DNA from 3 places in the Teichococcus aerofrigidensis genome. Region 1 is predicted to be linked to each of the others. Evidence: riboswitches for the same ligand, from Rfam matches in the RefSeq annotation. Region 1 holds a riboswitch; each other region holds the start of a gene.

Region 1 (4,562 bases):
CTGGGCCTCGCCCATGTCGACGCGCCGCTGGAATCGCGCGGCGCGCCGCACCGCGACCGCATCCTGCGCCTGGCGCGGATCTTCGGCGAGCTGCCGGAGCCGGTGCTGATCCATTGCAAGTCCGGCGCCGACCGCACCGGTCTGGCGGCCGGTCTCTGGCTGATGCTGCAGGGCCGGCCGGTGGAGGAGGCGATGCGCCAGCTCTCCTGGCGCCACGGCCACGTCCCGGCGAGCAAGACCGGCATCCTGGATGCCTTCTTCCGGGACTATGCCCGCTTCCTGCGGCAGCACGGCCCCAAGCCTTTCCTCGACTGGGTGCGGGAGGATTATGACGAGGACGCGCTGCGCGCCGCCTTCCGCAGCCGCCCCTGGGCCGACCGGCTGGTCGACGGCATCCTGCGGCGGGAATAGGCGGCGCCGGCGTCAGCCGGCCGCGAAGGCCTGCGTCCGCACCATCCGCGCATAGAGCCCGTCCCGCGCCATCAGCTCGGCATGGGTGCCGCTCTCGGTGGCGCGCCCCTCCTGCATGACGATGATGCGGTCCGCCTCCTGCACCGTCGCCAGGCGGTGCGCGACGACGAGGGTGGTGCGCCCGGCCCGCAGCCTCTCCAGCGCCCGGCCGATGGCGGCCTCGTTCTCGGCGTCCAGCGCGCTGGTCGCCTCGTCCAGCAGCAGCACGCGCGGATTGCGCAGCAGGGCGCGGGCCAGGGCGATGCGCTGCTTCTGCCCGCCCGAGAGGCGCGAGCCCCCGGGCCCGAGCACCGTGTCGTAGCCCTGCGGGAGCGCGGCGATGAAGTCGTGCGCGGCGGCGGCGCGGGCCGCCGCCTCCACCTCCGCCCGCCCGGCGCCGGGATGGCCGCAGGCGATGTTGGCCAGCGCCGTGTCGTCGAAGATCACCGCGTCCTGCCCGACATAGGCCATGGCGCCGCGCAGGCTCTCCAGCGTCACGGAACGGATCTCGGCGCCGTCCAGCGTGATGCGCCCGGCCGTCGGGTCGTAGAGGCGTGGCAGCAGGGCGAGGGCGGTGGACTTGCCGGCGCCGGAGGGGCCGACCAGCGCCACCGTCTGCCCCGGCTCGGCGGTGAGCGAGAGATCCTCCAGCGCCGCCTGCGGGGCGGCCGCGTCGCCGCCCGGATAGTGGAAGCCGACATGCTCCAGCACCAGCCGCCCCGGCCCCTCGGGCAGCGGTGGCGCGCCGTCCGGCGTGGTGATGGCGGGGCGCCGGTCCATCACCGAGAACACCCGGATCAGCCCGCCGAAGCCTTCCTGCAGGGCCGCGTTCAGCGCGCCCAGCGAGCGCATCGGCCGCGTCGCCAGCAGCAGCGCGGAGATGAAGCCGGTGAACTCGCCCACCGTGCCGCGCCCGGTCGAGACCTTCCAGCCGACGAAGGCCAGCACCCCGGCGACCGCGACGCCGCCGAGCGCCTCCAGGATCGGGTCGAGCTTGGCGCGGGTGCGGGCGATGGAGAGCAGCGCCTCGCGCAGATCGGCAAAGGCGCGGCCGGCGCGATGCTCCTCCTGCGCCTCCAGTCCGTAGGTGCGGACCACGCGGGCGGCGGCGAAGCTCTCGGTCAGCAGGGCGGCGGTGTCGCCGACGCGCGCCTGCATGCCGCTCGACGCCCGGCGGATGCGCTTGCCGAGCTTCATCACCGGCACCACCGCCACCGGATAGATGACCGCCAGGATCAGGCTCATGTGCCAGTCCAGCCAGACCATCGCGGCGGCGAGGCCGATGACGGTGAGCCCGTCGGCCAGGGCGTTGATCGCCTTGGTCAGCGCCTCGCGGATCGCCTGGGCATCGGCGGTGAAGCGGGCGGCATGGCGGGCCGGGGCGTCATGCGCGACCAGCGCGAGGTCGGTGCGGGTCAGGGCGCGGAACAGGTCGTTCTGGATGCGCTCGATGACGCGCAGCACCACCGCCTGCACCGAGATGGCCTGGCCGTACTGCGCCAGCGACTTCGCGGCGGTGAGCAGGATGATGGCCGGCGGGATCAGCCAGACGATGCGCCCGTCGCCGGCGGTGAACAGGTCGAAGGCCTGCTGGATGACCAGCGGATAGAGCGCGGTCAGCCCCGCCAGCGCCCCGGTGCAGACCAGGGCGAGCAGGATGCCGCCCTTGTGATGCCGGACATAATGCCGCCAGAGGCGGGCGGTCAGGGCGCGGGTGGTCTCGGGGGGCGGAAGGGCAGCGGCCATGCCGCCGCGCTTAGAGCCTTCGGGGGCGGCGGCAAAGGGGCTTCTGTCCGGACCGGTGGCCACTGGAGCCGGCTTGCCAGATCTATTTAACATAAGTATATCTTTATGTGTCGCCGGTCCCGCGCGAGCGGGTGAAAAGGGAACGCCGTGCGCTCCGGCCGGGCCATCGCGCCCGGGAGCCAGTCGGCGGCTGCCCCCGCAACTGTCAGCGGCGTGCCGCTGGCCCATTCGCCGTGGAAGCCTCCGCGGCGGGCCACTGCGCCACCCTCCGGGGCGCGCGGGAAGGCCGGGCCGGCGGTGTCCTGGGCGCCATGCCCCGGAACGCCGCGAGCCAGGAGACCTGCCGGCGTCGCACCAGACCAGGCCGCCGGGCGGGGTGAACCGGAGGCAGGACCGAGAGCATGACGACCTTCCAACGGGGCCCCTCCGGCCCGGCCACCGCCACCGCCCGGCCGGAGGGCGGCGCATGACCGTCGCCGCCAATCTGGGCTTCCCCCGCATCGGCGCCCGGCGCGAGCTGAAATCCGCGCTGGAGGCGCACTGGGCGGGCGAACTGGACGAGGCCGGTCTGCTGGAGGCCGCGCGGGGCCTGCGCCAGCGGCACTGGCAGCTCCAGGCCGGCCAGGGCATCAGCCACATCCCGAGCAACGATTTCGCGCTCTACGACCAGGTGCTCGACACTGCCGGCATGCTGGGCGCCATCCCCGAGGGCTATGGCTGGCGAGGTGGGCCGGTGTCGCTCGCGACCGCCTTCGCCCTGGCGCGCGGCGCGCGTGGCACCGCGGCCGAGCGGTCCGCCGGCATCGCGGCCGGCCTGCCGGCGCTCGAGATGACCAAGTGGTTCGACACCAACTACCACTACCTGGTGCCGCGCCTCTCCGCCGGGCAGCGCTTCGAGCTGACGGAGAACCGCCCCCTGGCGGCCTTCCGCGAGGCCCTGCCGCTGCGCACCCGCCCGGTGCTGCTCGGCCCGGTCAGCTTCCTGCTGCTCAGCAAGACGGAGGACGGCTCGGACCCGCTCGGCCTGCTGGACCGCCTGCTGCCGCTCTATGCCAGGCTCCTGGGCGAACTGGCCGCAGCGAACTGCGCCTGGGTGCAGATGGACGAGCCCGCCCTGGCGCTCGATCTCCCCGAGGCGGCGCGCGAGGCCTTCCGCCGCGCCTATGCCGCCCTGGCGGAGGGCGCCACGCCCGACCTGCTGCTGACCAGCTATTTCGGCCCGATGGCCGACAATCTGGCCACCGCCGCCAGCCTGCCGGTGGCCGGGCTGCATCTCGACCTGGTTCGCGGCGCGGCCGACCTGGAGCCGGCGCTCGATCTGCTCCCCCCGGAGCGCTGGCTGTCGCTCGGTCTGGTGGACGGCCGCAATGTCTGGCGTTGCGACCTGCGCGCGGCGCTGGGCACCCTGCGGCGGGTGGCGGAGCGGCGGGGGACACGGCGGCTGATCGTCGCCCCCTCCTGCAGCCTGCTGCATGTCCCGGTCGATCTGGCGCAGGAGGGCGGGGAGGGCCAGCGGGGGCTCGACCCGGCGGTACGGTCCTGGCTCGCCTTCGCCACCCAGAAGCTGGAGGAGGTGGCCGCCCTGGCACGCGGCCTGGACGAGGGCGAGGCCGCCATCGCCCAGGCCCTGGCCGCCAGCGACCGGGCGCGGCAGGGGCGGGCGGAGAGCGCCGCCGCGCACCGGCCCGAGGTGCGGGCGCGCCTCGCCGCCGTGACGCCGGAGATGGCCCGGCGCGCCGGCGCCTTCCCGGCCCGCCGCGCGGCACAGCGGGCACGGCTCGGCCTGCCCGACTTTCCCACCACCACCATCGGCTCCTTCCCGCAGACGCCCGAGGTGCGGCAGGCCCGCGCCGCCCTGGCGCGCGGCACGCTGGACGCGGAGGGCTACGAGCGGCGGGTCGAGGCCTGGATCGACGAGGCCCTGCGCTGGCAGGAGGAGGTCGGGCTCGACGTGCTGGTGCATGGCGAGTTCGAGCGCAACGACATGGTGAAGTACTTCGGCGAGCAGCTCGACGGCTACGCCTTCACCCGGCATGGCTGGGTGCAGTCCTACGGCAGCCGCTGCGTCGCGCCGCCGATCATCTGGGGCGACGTGGCGCGGCCGGGGTCCATGACGGTGCGCTGGGCGGCCTACGCGCAGTCGCGCAGCGCGCGGCCGGTCAAGGGCATGCTGACCGGGCCGGTGACCATGCTGCAATGGTCCTTCGTGCGCGACGACATCCCGCGCGCCGAGGTCTGCCGCCAGATCGCCCTGGCGCTGCGGGACGAGGTGACGGAGCTGGAGGCGGCCGGCATCGCCGTGATCCAGGTCGACGAGCCGGCCTTCCGCGAGGGGCTGCCGCTGCGCCGCGCGGCCTAGCAGGCCT
Region 2 (4,562 bases), on a different contig from region 1:
ATCCCGCTGCGGCCGATGATGACGACATGGCCGTCGCGGTCGTCCGGCCAGGGGCGGTCGAACTCCTGCCGGAAGCGGGTGCCGACGCCCTGCACGACCAGCCGCATCGGCTTGCCCGCCAGGCGCACGAAGCCCTTCATCCGCAGCACGTCATGCGCCTCGGCCGCCCGCCGCAGGCGCGCCACCAGCGCGTCCGCCTCCGCGATCTCGGGCAGGACGATGACGAAGCTGTCGAAGTCGTCATGCTCGTGCGCGCCGTCCTCGGCATCGTGGTGCGAGGGGCGGGCGGCGAGGTCGTCCTCGGCCGCGGCGCCGAGGCCGAGCAGCAGCGCCGCATCCAGCGCCCCCTCCCGGGCCGGCACCACCTTGACGGCGCGCGGCAGGCCGGCGGCGATCTCGCCGGTCAGCCGCTCCAGCACGGCGGCATCCAGCAGGTCGGCCTTGTTCAGCACCACGAGGTCGGCGCTGGCGAGCTGGTCCTCGTAGACCTCGGCCAGCGGGTTGTCGTGATCGAGCGACGGGTCGGCCGCGCGCTGCGCCGCGACCGCCGCGGGGTCGTCGGCGAAGCGGCCCTCGGCCACGGCGGGGCCGTCGACCACGGTGATCACGCCATCGACGGTGACGCGGGAGCGGATGCCGGGCCAGTTGAAGGCCTTGATCAGCGGCTTCGGCAGGGCGAGGCCGGAGGTCTCGATCAGGATGTGCTCCGGCGGCTCCGGCCGGTCGAGCAGTGCCTGCATGGTCGGGATGAAGTCGTCGGCCACGGTGCAGCAGAGGCAGCCATTGGCCAGCTCGACGATGTTCTCCTCGGCGCAGCCCGGGATGCCGCAGCTCTTCAGCGTCTCCCCATCGATGCCGAGCGCGCCGAACTCGTTGACGATGATGGCGATGCGCCGCCCCTCCGCCTGCGCCATCACCTGGCGCAGCAGCGTCGTCTTCCCGGCGCCGAGGAAGCCGGTGACGATGGTGGCGGGGGTCTTCTCCAGCGTGCTCATGCGGCGGACTCCGGGGCGGGAAGGAGGGAGGGCAGCCGGCCGAGCACGGCGCGGCGCAGCGATTCGGGGCGGCGGGAGGGCAGCACGGCGCCGCTGGGATGGGCGGCGTAGGTGGCGCCATAGGCCAGCAGGTCGGCGGCCTGCCCCGCCTCCAGATGGCCGAGCAGATAGCTCCACTTGCCCGGCGCGGTCATGGCGGCGGCGCAGCCGCGCTCGCAGACGGCCAGGCAGGTGACGGGGCGCAGCGCGACCGGCGGCGCGGGATGGGCGGCCAGCGCCGCCGCCACGGCGTCGTGCAGCCGGCGGCCGGGCGGCGTCTCACCCTCGGCGAGCGGCCGGTCGGCGCGGCAGGTGACGCAGACCAGCAGCGTGGGCGGCTCCCGGTTCGGCTCGATCATCGGCACGGCGGTCCTCCGTCGCGAGGCGGTCACGGAGTGCCGACCGCCCGGCGCCATGCGGCGACCGGGTCGAGGCGCCGGGAGGACGGAACCCCCGGACACATCGCCGCCCGCCGGGGCACCCCGCCCGGTGGCACGATCCGATGGGGATGGCAGGTCTCCTGGCTCACGGATCGGGCGCGCCCCGCCGGCCTTCCCGGCCACCCCTCGCGGCGCGGCCAGTGGCATGTCGGCGGGCCGCTCTCCGCCTACAGTTGCGGGGGCAGCCGCGGCCTGGGGCCCCGGGGAGCCCGCACCGCATTCCCTTTTCACCCCCGCCCCGGCAGCCGCCGATGGCGGGAGACCATCTGGCCGTCTCCTAGGCGGGGGGGGGGGGGGGGGGGGGGCGGCCGCCCCCCCCCCCCCCCCCCCCCCCCCCCCCCCCCGGCTGAAACCGCGACGCCGCCGCCACAACGGGTCAGCCCCGGGCGAAAGACACAATTCGATCCGGCCCGCCTCCGGGCGCAGCTTGGCCGCGAAGTTCCCATGACTTCGGGAATGGAACAAGCGGGGCAATACGTAATAGGGATAAAGTGTAAATTACTTGAATAGGGAGATTTCGAAAGAAATCACGAAGGGTCTATATCACCAGGGCGGCGTTATCGCGGTAATCCATTCGGCGGCGCGGCCGGAAATGCGATTTTCGGTAGACTCTGAGACAAGGCTGTATTAGGTTTCCCCGCCAATAGATGTGGCGGCACAGAATTGTGTCATTTTCGGGGCGGCGCGGCTGAAACTGGCCGGGCCTGGCCCCTCGTGGCCGCCACCCCTTGGAACCGATCATGGAGGTGTCCGCCCCCGCCCGGCGGAGGGCAGACCGCAAGGCAGACACATGGACAATCCAGCGCAGACCCCCCCGTCACCCCCGGCGGCGATCCCGGCCGACCGGCCCGGCGGGGCCACCACCGACCCGATGGCCGAGCAGGCCCCGGTGAAGATCGCCCTCCGGCATGTCTACAAGGTGTTCGGCGACGATTCCGACGCCGCGCTCCGCATGGTGCGGCAGGGCCGCGACAAGGACACCATCAAGGCCGAGACCGGCTGCACCCTCGGCGTCAACGACGCCAGCTTCGACATCCATGCCGGCGAGATCTTCGTCATCATGGGCCTCTCCGGCTCCGGCAAATCCACCCTGCTGCGGCTGCTGAACCGGCTGATCGAACCCTCGGCCGGCGAGATCCTCATCGACGGCCAGGACATCACGAAGATGTCGAAGCGCGAGCTGATTGAGCTGCGCCGCCGCGACATGAGCATGGTCTTCCAGTCCTTCGCCCTGCTGCCCAACCGCACGGTGATCGACAACGCGGCCTTCGGGCTGGAGGTGGCCGGCATTGGCGAGGCGGAGCGGCGGCGCAAGGCCATGGCGGCGCTGGAGGGCGTCGGCCTCGCCGCCTATGCCGAGAGCCGGCCGGACCAGCTCTCGGGCGGCATGAAGCAGCGCGTCGGCCTCGCCCGCGCTCTGGCGAGCGAGCCCAGCGTGCTGCTGATGGACGAGGCCTTCTCGGCGCTCGATCCGTTGATCCGCACCGAGATGCAGGACGAGCTGCTGCGTCTGCAGTCCGAGCAGAGCCGCACCATCATCTTCGTCAGCCACGATCTCGACGAGGCCATGCGCATCGGCGACCGCATCGCCATCATGCAGCACGGCAATGTCGTGCAGGTCGGCACGCCGGACGAGATCGTGACCAACCCGGCCAACGACTATGTCCGCTCCTTCTTCCGCAACGTGGATGTGTCGCAGGTCTTCCGCGCCGGCGACATCGCGCGCGAGACGCAGGTGACGCTGATCGACCGGCGCGGCATGGCGGTGCATGCGGCGCTGGAGCGGATGCGCCGGCACGACCGCGACGTCGCCATCATCGTCGGGCGGGACAAGCGCTACCACGGCATGGTCAGCGCCGAATCCCTCGCCCGCGCGGCGCGTGACGGCGGGGCGGACCCCTATCACCGCGCCTTCCTGCCGGAGGTGGAGCCCATCGCCGCCGCCGAGACCCTGTCCGACGTGATGGGCCGCGTGGCGCAAAGCCCCTTCCCGGTGCCGGTGGTGGACGAGAGCCGCCGCTACCTCGGCTCCATCAGCAAGTCGGCGCTGCTCAGCACGCTCGACCGGTCCGGCAACTGAGGGGGAGGAGAGATCATGCAGGGTATGGATCTGCGCATCGGCGAGGGTGCCGATGCCGTCGTCAACTATGTGCTCGACCACTTCACCCCCGCGCTGGACGCCATCGCGGCCGTCATCGGCTTCGTCACCGGCGGCATCCAGTCCGGGCTGCATCTGCTGCCGGCCCCGGCGATGATCGCGATCATCGCGCTGCTGGCGCTGTGGCGCGTGGGCTGGAGGTTCGCCGTCTTCGCCGTCGCGGCGCTGCTGCTGATCACCGGCATGGGGCTGTGGGACCGGATGATGGAGACGCTCGGCCTGGTGCTGGCGGCGACCGTCATCGCCATCGTCATGGGCGTCCCCCTCGGCATCGCCATGGCGCGCAGCGGGCTCGGGCAGATGCTGCTGCGCCCGACGCTCGACCTGATGCAGACCATGCCGGCCTTCGTCTACCTGATCCCGGCCGCCATGTTCTTCGGCCTCGGCGCCGTGCCGGGCACCATCGCGACCGTCATCTTCGCCATGCCGCCGGTGGTGCGCCTGACCAACCTCGGCATCCGCCAGGTGCATGCGGAGTTCATCGAGGCCGGTCTCGCCTTCGGCTGCACCCCCTCGCAGCTGCTCTGGAAGGTGCAGATCCCGAACGCGCTGCCCTCGATCATGGCCGGCATCAACCAGACCATCATGCTGTCGCTGTCGATGGTCGTCATCGCCTCGATGATCGGCGCCGGTGGCCTCGGCAACACCGTGCTCACCGGCATCCAGCGGCTCGATGTCGGCACCGGCTTCGAGGGTGGCCTGGCCGTCGTCGTGCTCGCCGTGCTGCTCGACCGCATCACGCAGAGCTTCGGCCAGCAGGAGGGCCGGAAGGGTTTGGGCTTCAGCCTGCGCCAGCTCTTCGCCGGCCGTTCGGAGGCGCCCGCCGCGGCGCCGGCCACCCGCGGCTGAGACCGGCGGGGCCGCACCGGCGGCCCACCTCCGCCATTCCGCAAATCCGCAACAGAGAAGAAAGAACGCCAGAATGCTGCT
Region 3 (4,562 bases), on a different contig from region 1:
GAGATTGCCGAGCAGCCAGAACATGATGCCCCGCGCCTGCTCGGCGCTGGCCGAGCGGGTGATCAGGAAGGCGGTCAGCGCGTTGAACAGCTGCGAGCCGGCGATGCCGGCCAGCACGATCTGCCCGGCGCCGCGCGGCCCCGCCCCCCCGCCGGCCGCCCGCGCCAGCACCGCCACCAGCAGGAAGGCAGTGAGCGCCCCGGCCAGCGCCCCGGCCGAGAGCGAGACCGCGCCGGCGCCGATGCCCACCACCGTCACCAGCACCGCGCCGGTCGAGGCGCCGGCGGAGATGCCGAGCAGGTAGGGATCGGCCAGGGCGTTGCGCAGCAGCGCCTGCAGCACCACGCCCGAGACGGCGAGGCCGGCGCCGCAGCAGGCGGCGAGGATGGCGCGCGTCAGCCGGTAGTTCCAGACAATGCCCTGGTCGATCCGGTCGATCTCGTAGGCGGCGCCGAACGACTTGTTGGCCAGCGTCCTCAGCACCGTCGCGGGCGGGATCGCCGTCTCGCCGATGCAGATGCCGGCGAGCAGCGCCAGCGCCAGCACCAGCGCGATGCCGAGGCTGACCAGCGCGGCCCGGCCGAGCCGCGGCCACAGCGCGGGCGGCGCCGCCACGAAGCTCACTTCTCCAGCTTCGCCATCGCCTCGGTCAGCGTCTCCAGCCCGCCGATCAGCCGGATGGTGGCCTGCATGGCATGCGCGTCGAGGATGACGATGCGGCCGCGCCGCACCGCCTCCATCTGGCTCGTCACCGGATCGCTGCGGAGGAACTCCAGCTTCTTCTCGTAGTCATCGGCCGGGAAGCGGCGCCGGTCCATGCGCGCGATGACCAGCACCGAGGGATTGGCCCGCGCGATGGTCTCCCAGCCGACCGTCGGCCACTCCTCGTCCGACTGCACCACGTTCCGCAGGCCGAGGGTGCGCATCATGTAGCCGGGGATGCCCTTTTGCCCGGCCATGTAGGGGTCGAGGTCGAGATCGGCGCTGGAGAACCAGAAGGCGGCCGAGGCATCCTTCAGCCCGAGACCCCGCGCCCGCTCCACCGCCCGCGCCTCGCGCGCGCGGAGGTCGGCGACGAGCGCCTCGCCCGCGCCGCGCCGGTCGAAGATCGCGGCGAGCTGGCCGATGCCCTTGTAGAGGCTCTCGGTCGAGAAGGCGGCGGTGCGGGTGCCGTCGGCGCCGACCAGGTTGTTCTTGCCCTCGCAATCGGCGGGCATGATGTAGGTCGGGATGCCGAGCTCGTGGAACTGCGGCCGGGTGCCGACCACGCCCTGCGGCCCGATCATCCACTCGAACTGCGTCGCCACCAGTCCGGGCCGCTTGGCGATCACCGATTCGAAGCTCGGCGCGTTGTTGTCGAGGCGCGGCACCTTGTCATTCTGCGCCCGGAACTCGGGCAGCACGTTGTTGAACCAGAGCGCGGTGCCGGCCATGCGCCCGCCCGCGCCCAGCGCGTAGAGGATCTCGGTGGCGGACTGTCCGATGGTGACGGCGCGGTCCGGCGGGCCGGCGAAGGTCAGCCGCTCGCCGCAATTCTCCACCGTCAGCGGATAGGCGGTGGCCTGCGACGCGGGCGCGGCGGCCGGCTGGGCCAAAGCGGGGGCGAGGGGCAGCAGCAGGTGCAGGCCGAGGCCCGCCGCCACGGCCTGGAGGGACGCAAACCTCATGACGCAGATCTCCGGTCAGGATGGCGCCGGCGGCGCGATGGCCAGGCGGGGCATTCCGGAGAGGCGGCACGCGGGCGCGGGCCGCGCTGGAGGTCGCGTTGCAGCACGTTCATCGGCATCCCTGCCCGGACAACCCCGCCCGGCTGGTGGTCACACGTGCCGGCAGGTCTCCTGACTGGCGGGTCAGTGCCTGATCCCGCCTTCCCGGGCGGCCTCCCTGCGGAGGCATCCCAGTGGCCTGCCGGGATCCGGCTCGCCGCCTACAGTTGCGGGGGCAGTCCCGTTTCATGGCGCGCGGCCATGGCGGGTTCCCTGTTAGGTCCTCTCGGACACCGACGCGGCACCGGTAATGGAAGGCCGCCGGGCTGGCAAGACAAAAGCCCGGCCGCCGCCGCGGAGCGCCCATGCCGCGGCCCAGCTTGCAACCGGAGCGTGCCCGGCCCTAGCTTCCCGCCCGTATTGTAAGATTCTGCCAGGAGTGACGGCGGTCCATGTGTGAGAAATGCGGCAGCCTCCTGGCCTGCCTCGCCGCCCCGCCGGCGGACGACACCGCCACCACGGCCCTCGCCGGCACGCTGAAGGCCCAGGAGGCCCCGGTGCGGATGGCCACCGCCTCCGGCAACACGGCGGTGGATGCCCTGATCTCCGGCCCCGCCTGGGGCGGCCCGGTGCGCTTCGGATTCCCGCAATCCGCCGGCGCCTATGGCGGCGGCTCCAGCGAGGCGCTCACCGGCTTCCTGCCGGTCTCCTCGGCGCAGCAGGCCGTGGCGCGCGCCGCGCTGCTCGGCACCGCCTCGGGCGAGACCGCGCTGCTGCACGCCTTCCCGGTCACCGGCTTCACCCTGCTGCAGGTCAGCGAGGCGGCCGCCAGCCAGGCCGAGATCCGCTTCGCCCAGTCCTCGCAGCCCCCCACCGCCTGGGCCTATTCCCCGGGCAGCAGCGACAAGGCGGGGGATGTCTGGTTCGGCGACCGCTACGACTACCGCCACCCGGCGCTCGGCGATTACGCCTACGAATCCCTGCTGCACGAGCTGGGCCACGCGCTCGGCCTCAAGCATCCGCACGAGGCCACCGGCATCACCGGACAGGCGATGGAGACCGCCTGGGACAACAGCGAATTCACGGTGATGAGCTACCGCAGCCATTCCGGCGGCACGCTCGGCCAGCTCACCGCCGGGCCGTGGGACCTGCCGCAGACCTACATGATGCTCGACATCGCCGCGCTGCAGACGCTCTACGGCGCCGATTACGGCCTGCGGGACGGCGACACGCGCTACAGCTGGAACCCCGCGACCGGCGAGATGTCGATCGACGGCGCGGCGCAGGGCCGGCCGGGGGCGAATCGCGTCTTCATGACCGTCTGGGACGGCGGCGGCAACGACACCTACGATCTCTCCGGCTATGCCGGCGGCGTGGTGGTGGACCTCGCCCCGGGCGGCGCCTCCATCACCTCCGAGGCGCAGCGGGCCTGGCTCGACCAGGAGCACGGCATCCGCGCCAGCGGCACGGTCTACAACGCGCTGCTGCACGAGGGCGACACGCGCTCGCTGATCGAGAACGCCATCGGCGGCGCCGGCAACGACCGGATCTCCGGCAACCAGGCCGCCAATACCCTGCGCGGCGGCGCCGGCGACGACCATCTGCTCGGCCTCGCCGGCGCCGACAGGCTGTTCGGGGAGGCGGGCGACGACATCCTCGAGGGCGGCGCCGGGAACGATCTGCTGGATGGCGGCGCCGGCTTCGACATCGGCGTCTTCGATGCCGCCTTCCTGCCCGGCGGGGCGCGCGAGGCGGCCGTCTCGGCCATTCCGGGCGGCTGGACGGTGGCGATCAGCGCGGTCTCGGGCGGCCGGCGCGGCACGGTGGAGACCGACACCGCCCTGGCGCTGGAGGAGCTGCGCTTCACCGACGGCAGCATCCGCCTCGACGGCGACGCGCTGCTGGACCCGGTCTGGTATGCCCGCCACTACGCCGATGTCTACCGGGCCGGCATCGGCGCCGCCTCGCACTACGCCACGCATGGCTGGCAGGAGGGGCGCGACCCCTCGGCCGGCTTCAGCACCGCCGCCTATCTCTCCGCCCATCCCGGCGTCGGCGACCCGCTGGCGCACTGGCGCGCGCTCGGCTGGCAGGCCGGGCTGGACGCGCGGGCGGACTTCGACACCGGCACCTACCTCGCCCGCAACGCCGATGTCGCCGCCGCCGGCATCGACCCGCTGGCGCACTGGCTGGCGCATGGCCAGGCCGAGGGCCGCGCCGCCACGCCGGCCATCGGCGCCACGGTGCGGGACGGCTTCGATGCCGAGTACTACCTGCTGGCCAATCCGGATGTCGGGCGCGCCGGGGCCGATCCGGGGGCGCATTACGCGGCCCATGGCTGGCACGAGGGCCGCGACCCGGATGGCTGGTTCGACACGGCGGGCTATCTGGCGCGCTACGCCGATGTCGCCGCCGCCGGCATCGAGCCGCTGGCGCACTACATCCAGTTCGGCTGGCGCGAGGGGCGCGACCCGTCCGCCCTCTTCGACACGCGCGGCTACCTGGCGGCGAATCCGGACGTCGCGGCGGCCGGCATCAATCCCCTGCAGCATTTCCTGACGGCCGGTGCGCTGGAGGGCCGCGCCGCGGCGGGGGACGGGGTCTGGGCCTGAGCGGGGTTCAGGAGCGCGGCCGGCGGGCGGAAGCCCGGCCGCGCCACCCGGACGGCAGCTTCCCCTTGCCGGCTCGCGGGCCGCTGCCTATTGCTGGGCGCTCAGGCTGGCACGACAGAGGAAACCCCATGGCCGAGGCGACGCAGCAGATCGATTTCGTTCCGGTGAAGGCCGAGGACATCCTGGCCGAGCGCACCCGGGGCTGGGACATGTTCGTCCTGGCCACCAAATGGGGCATCGGCGT

What was found. A riboswitch is a leader RNA that binds a small molecule or an ion and turns the genes downstream of it on or off. The one in region 1 is predicted to bind cobalamin.
Region 2: it holds a riboswitch for cobalamin, as region 1 does, so the genes downstream of both, ACVMLK_RS13580 (DUF1636 family protein) here and metE (5-methyltetrahydropteroyltriglutamate--homocysteine S-methyltransferase) in region 1, are expected to answer to the same signal.
Region 3: it holds a riboswitch for cobalamin, as region 1 does, so the genes downstream of both, ACVMLK_RS12685 (ABC transporter substrate-binding protein) here and metE (5-methyltetrahydropteroyltriglutamate--homocysteine S-methyltransferase) in region 1, are expected to answer to the same signal.

What each region holds. Positions count from the first base shown of each region.
Region 1 covers NZ_JBSXMU010000023.1:3,102-7,663, reverse strand. Annotated here, with positions in the region: gene ACVMLK_RS07515 (tyrosine-protein phosphatase) at 1-411, shown strand, start outside; gene ACVMLK_RS07510 (ABC transporter ATP-binding protein) at 424-2,196, opposite strand; cobalamin riboswitch at 2,294-2,558, shown strand; partial or broken gene metE (5-methyltetrahydropteroyltriglutamate--homocysteine S-methyltransferase) at 2,663-4,562, shown strand, end outside.
Region 2 covers NZ_JBSXMU010000063.1:604-5,165, forward strand. Annotated here, with positions in the region: gene cobW (cobalamin biosynthesis protein CobW) at 1-995, opposite strand, end outside; gene ACVMLK_RS13580 (DUF1636 family protein) at 992-1,393, opposite strand; cobalamin riboswitch at 1,528-1,755, opposite strand; gene proV (glycine betaine/L-proline ABC transporter ATP-binding protein ProV) at 2,346-3,554, shown strand; gene ACVMLK_RS13590 (ABC transporter permease) at 3,570-4,481, shown strand; gene ACVMLK_RS13595 (glycine betaine ABC transporter substrate-binding protein) at 4,555-4,562, shown strand, end outside.
Region 3 covers NZ_JBSXMU010000054.1:19,442-24,003, forward strand. Annotated here, with positions in the region: gene ACVMLK_RS12680 (FecCD family ABC transporter permease) at 1-615, opposite strand, end outside; gene ACVMLK_RS12685 (ABC transporter substrate-binding protein) at 621-1,667, opposite strand; cobalamin riboswitch at 1,812-2,019, opposite strand; gene ACVMLK_RS12690 (M10 family metallopeptidase) at 2,159-4,318, shown strand; gene ACVMLK_RS12695 (aa3-type cytochrome c oxidase subunit IV) at 4,447-4,562, shown strand, end outside.